Regions from separate parts of the Microbacterium sp. SCPM-O-B-15248 (M128) genome, predicted to be linked through region 2. Evidence: predicted binding sites of a transcription regulator. Region 2 holds the regulator's gene; the other holds the start of a gene.

Region 1 (2,393 bases), on a different contig from region 2:
CGACGAGGGACTGTCCGGCAACCTCCGCGATCGCATCGTCGAGCTCGGCTGGCCGGGGGATGCCGTGCAGACCGGCGATTCCGACACGACCGACTTCGCCACCACGACGGTGTATTACCTGCGTCCCGACGACGAACAGGCCGCGCGCGGGCTGGCCGATGCGATCGGGGGCGCGGAGATCTCGCAGAGCGACTTCCTGCAGCCCACGGACGACCCGAACACCCCCGACGACGAGAGCGCCGAGAAGCGGCTGGTCGTGGTCATCGGGCTCGATCGGGCCGCCGGCCAGCCCACTCCCTGAGCCCCGCCGCGCCGCGTGTTTCCGCGGCGTAAAAAGTTGGATGCCGCTGTGTCAACAATGGTCTCCGGGGCCGGAACGACGAGGGTCCGCGTGCTTACGATGACCTCGTCGTTCAGCAACAGGAGAGTTCGCATGGCCCAGGGCACCGTCAAATGGTTCAACGCCGAGAAGGGTTACGGCTTCATCACCGTGACGGACGGCCAAGACGTCTTCGTCCACTACTCGAACATCGAGATGACCGGATTCCGAGTCCTCGAGGAGGGTCAGGCCGTGGAGTTCACGGTCGGATCCGGGCAGAAGGGTCCGCAGGCGGAGTCCGTTCGCCTCATGGCCTGAGCCCCTCGCTCCCCGCCGCCGTGGCATCCCTCACCGGATGCCACGGCGGCGTCGTTCGTGCGGGGTCGGGGCGGCTTGCACTCCCCAGGGGCGAGTGCCAGAATGAGTTAGCACTCGCTTTCGTCGAGTGCCAAATTTGGAAGTCACCCGTCCGGGAGGGACGACACACTTATGGCAAAGATCATCGCTTTCGACGAAGAGGCCCGGCGCGGTCTCGAGCGCGGCCTCAACACTCTTGCCGACGCCGTCAAGGTGACCCTGGGCCCGCGCGGTCGCAACGTCGTGCTCGAGAAGAAGTGGGGCGCTCCCACCATCACGAACGACGGTGTCTCGATCGCCAAGGAGATCGAGCTCGACGACCCGTTCGAGAAGATCGGCGCCGAGCTGGTCAAGGAAGTCGCCAAGAAGACCGACGACGTGGCCGGTGACGGAACCACCACCGCGACCGTCCTCGCCCAGGCGCTCGTTCGCGAGGGCCTGCGCAACGTCGCCGCCGGCGCCGACCCCATCTCGCTCAAGAAGGGCATCGAGAAGGCCGTCAAGGCCGTCACCGACGAGCTGCTCGCCTCGGCCAAAGAGGTCGAGTCCAAGGAGCAGATCGCTGCGACCGCGTCCATCTCGGCCGCTGACCCCGCGATCGGCGAGCTCATCGCCGAGGCGATCGACAAGGTCGGCAAGGAAGGTGTGGTCACCGTCGAGGAGTCCAACACCTTCGGCACCGAGCTCGAGCTCACCGAGGGCATGCGCTTCGACAAGGGGTACATCAACCCGTACTTCGTCACCGACCCCGAGCGCCAGGAAGCGGTCTTCGAAGACCCCTACATCCTGATCGCGAACCAGAAGATCTCCAACATCAAGGACCTTCTGCCCATCGTCGACAAGGTGATCCAGGAGGGCAAGGAGCTCCTCATCATCGCCGAGGACGTCGAGGGCGAGGCTCTCGCGACGCTCGTGCTCAACAAGATCCGCGGCATCTTCAAGTCGGTCGCCGTCAAGGCTCCCGGCTTCGGCGACCGTCGCAAGGCGCAGCTGCAGGACATCGCGATCCTCACCGGCGGTCAGGTCATCACCGAAGAGGTCGGCCTCAAGCTCGAGAACGCCACCGTCGACCTGCTCGGCCGCGCCCGCAAGGTGATCATCACCAAGGACGAGACCACGATCGTCGAGGGTGCCGGTGACTCCGCGCTGATCGAGGGTCGCGTGACCCAGATCCGTCGCGAGATCGAGAACACCGACAGCGACTACGACCGCGAGAAGCTTCAGGAGCGCCTCGCCAAGCTCGCGGGTGGCGTCGCCGTCATCAAGGCGGGCGCGGCCACCGAGGTCGAGCTGAAGGAGCGCAAGCACCGCATCGAGGACGCCGTGCGCAACGCCAAGGCTGCCGTCGAAGAGGGTGTCGTCGCCGGTGGTGGCGTCGCCCTGATCCAGGCGGGCAAGACCGCGTTCGAGACGCTCGAGCTCGCCGGTGACGAGGCCACCGGGGCGAACATCGTCAAGGTCGCCATCGAGGCCCCGCTCAAGCAGATCGCGCTGAACGCCGGTCTCGAGCCCGGTGTCGTCGCCAACAAGGTCGCCGAGCTGCCCGTCGGACACGGCCTGAACGCCGCGACCGGCGAGTACGGTGACCTGTTCGCACAGGGCATCATCGACCCGGCCAAGGTGACCCGCTCGGCTCTGCAGAACGCCGCGTCGATCGCCGGTCTGTTCCTCACGACCGAGGCCGTCGTCGCCGACAAGCCCGAGAAGAACCCGGCTC
Region 2 (2,393 bases):
GCGTCTGGCCGGGACGGTGATGGATGCCGCGGGCGCCCGGCGGGCGGCATCCACGGTGTTCTTCGGGGGAGGCACCCCGACGCTGCTCCCGCCCGGCGACCTGGCGCGCATGCTCGGCGCAGTGCGTGACGAGTTCGGGATCGCCGACGGCGCCGAGGTCACGGTCGAAGCCAACCCCGACACCGTCGACGACCGGGTCGCCGAGACCCTGGCCGCCGCGGGAGCGACGCGCCTGTCGATCGGGATGCAGTCCGCGCAGTCGCACGTGCTCGCGGTGCTCGACCGCACGCACGATCCGCGGAACGTCGCGACAGCGGTGGCGTCGGCGCGGCGGGCCGGGCTCGACGTGTCGCTCGACCTCATCTACGGCGCCCCGGGGGAGTCGCTCGAGGACTGGCGCGCCTCGCTCGAGACCGCCGTCGGCCTCGCTCCCGACCACGTCTCGGCGTACGCCTTGATCGTCGAGGACGGCACGAAGCTCGCGCGCCAGATCCGATCGGGCGCCCTGTCCATGCCCGACGACGATCTCCAGGCCGACATGTACGAGCTCGCGGACGATCTGCTGTCGGCCGCGGGATACGAGTGGTACGAAGTGTCGAACTGGGCGACCGCCGCGACGCACCGCTCGCGTCACAACCTGGCGTACTGGCGCGGCACCGACTGGTGGGGCTTCGGCCCGGGCGCGCACAGTCACGTCGCGGGGCTCCGTTGGTGGAACGTCAAGCACCCCGCGGCCTACGCCCAGCGGCTGGCGGCGGAGGAGTCCCCCGCCGCGGCGCGCGAACGTCCCGACGAGACGGCGCGGCGCCTCGAATCGGTGCTGCTGCGGAGCCGTATCCGCGAGGGCCTGCCGGTGTCCGAGCTCCTCGGCGAGGGCCGGAAGGCCGTGGCATCCCTCATCGCCGACGGTCTCATCGAGGGCGCGGATGCCGTGCGCGGACGCATCGTCCTGACCCGGCGCGGCCGCCTGCTCGCCGATGCCGTCGTGCGGGCTCTGACCGCGTAGGCGCGTTCCCGGCTCACGTGCGGGCCGATCCTCTAGAATTGGCACTCAGGTGTGTGGAGTGCCAGGAGGAGGGAGCCGGCCATGGTGTCCGAACGCGGCTTGCAAGTGCTCCGCGCGATCGTCCAGGACTACGTCGACACGCGAGAGCCCGTCGGCAGCAAGGCGATCGTCGACCGCCACGCCTTCGGCGTGTCCGCCGCCACGATCCGCAACGACATGGCGCTCCTCGAAGACGAAGAGCTCATCGTCGCCCCCCACACGTCCTCGGGCCGTGTGCCCACCGACAAGGGCTACCGCGTCTTCGTCGACCACCTCGCCGAGCTCCGCCCCCTGTCGTCCGCGCAGCGGAGCGCCATCACGTCCTTCCTCGACGAGGCCGGCGACCTCGACGACCTCCTCGCCCGCACCGTGCGAGCCCTCACTCAGCTGACCGGCCAAGTCGCGATCGTGCAGTACCCGTCGTTCGCCCGCGCGAACCTCACGCACGTCGAGCTCGTCGCCCTCGGCGGTCCGCGCGTGCTCGTCATCCTCGTCACCGACACCGGTCGTGTCTCGCAGCGCATCGCGGTCGTTCCCCTGGAGCCCACCGAGGCCGACATCGTCCAGCTTCGCGCGCGCGTGGCGGCCATGCTCGTGGGCCGTAGCGTCGCCGAGTGCGCGCAGACGGTCGCCGGCGTCGCCGCCGAAGGTCCGCGTCCGGGCGTCGCCCTGGATGCCATCGCCGACGCGGTCCTGCGGATCGTGGGCGAAGAGCTCGACGAGTTCCGTCAGGACCGGCTGGTCATGGCGGGGGCGGCGACACTCGCCAAGCGCGAGTCGGACTTCCGTGGCAGCATCTACCCGTTGCTCGAAGCCATCGAGGAGCAGGTCACGCTGCTGCGGTTGATGAGCGAGATGGTCGCCGACGAACAGGGCCTCTCGGCCAGCATCGGCCGCGAGAACGAGCCGTTCGGTCTCATCGAGGCGTCCGTGCTCGCGAGCCGGTACGACGGTTCGACGGGCGGTGCCCGCGTGGGCCTGCTGGGTCCCACCCGCATGGACTATTCGTCCAACCTCGCGGCGGTCCGCGCCGTCGCGCACTACTTGACCCGGATGCTCGAAGACGACGACAGCGCGCGTTGACGAGCTCCCTCTGAAAGATCGACCCCGCGCGAGCGGGTAGGAAGGCGACTGTGGCTGACCACTACGAGGTCCTCGGTGTCGCACGCGACGCCGCCCCCGACGACATCAAGCGCGCGTACCGGCGTCTCGCCCGCGAGTTGCACCCCGACGTCAACCCGGGAGAGGACGCCTCCGAGCGTTTCAAGCTCGTCACGCATGCGTACGACGTGCTGAGCGACCCCGAGCAGCGCCGCCGCTATGACATGGGCGGCGACCAGAACCCGTT

The links. Region 2 encodes HrcA, which represses chaperone genes, less so after heat shock. Its sites were predicted from a motif close to TTNGCACTCGNNNNNNNCGAGTGCNAA; they were not measured.
Region 1: a site for HrcA is predicted at 745-771, ahead of groL (chaperonin GroEL). Genes of this name have one in related genera too.

Annotation. Positions count from the first base shown of each region.
Region 1 is NZ_JBYQLI010000003.1:118,790-121,182, forward strand. It holds gene AC3E6M_RS05885 (LytR C-terminal domain-containing protein) at 1-301, shown strand, start outside; gene AC3E6M_RS05890 (cold-shock protein) at 434-637, shown strand; gene groL (chaperonin GroEL) at 809-2,393, shown strand, end outside.
Region 2 is NZ_JBYQLI010000002.1:309,001-311,393, reverse strand. It holds gene hemW (radical SAM family heme chaperone HemW) at 1-1,006, shown strand, start outside; gene hrcA (heat-inducible transcriptional repressor HrcA) at 1,088-2,128, shown strand; gene dnaJ (molecular chaperone DnaJ) at 2,179-2,393, shown strand, end outside.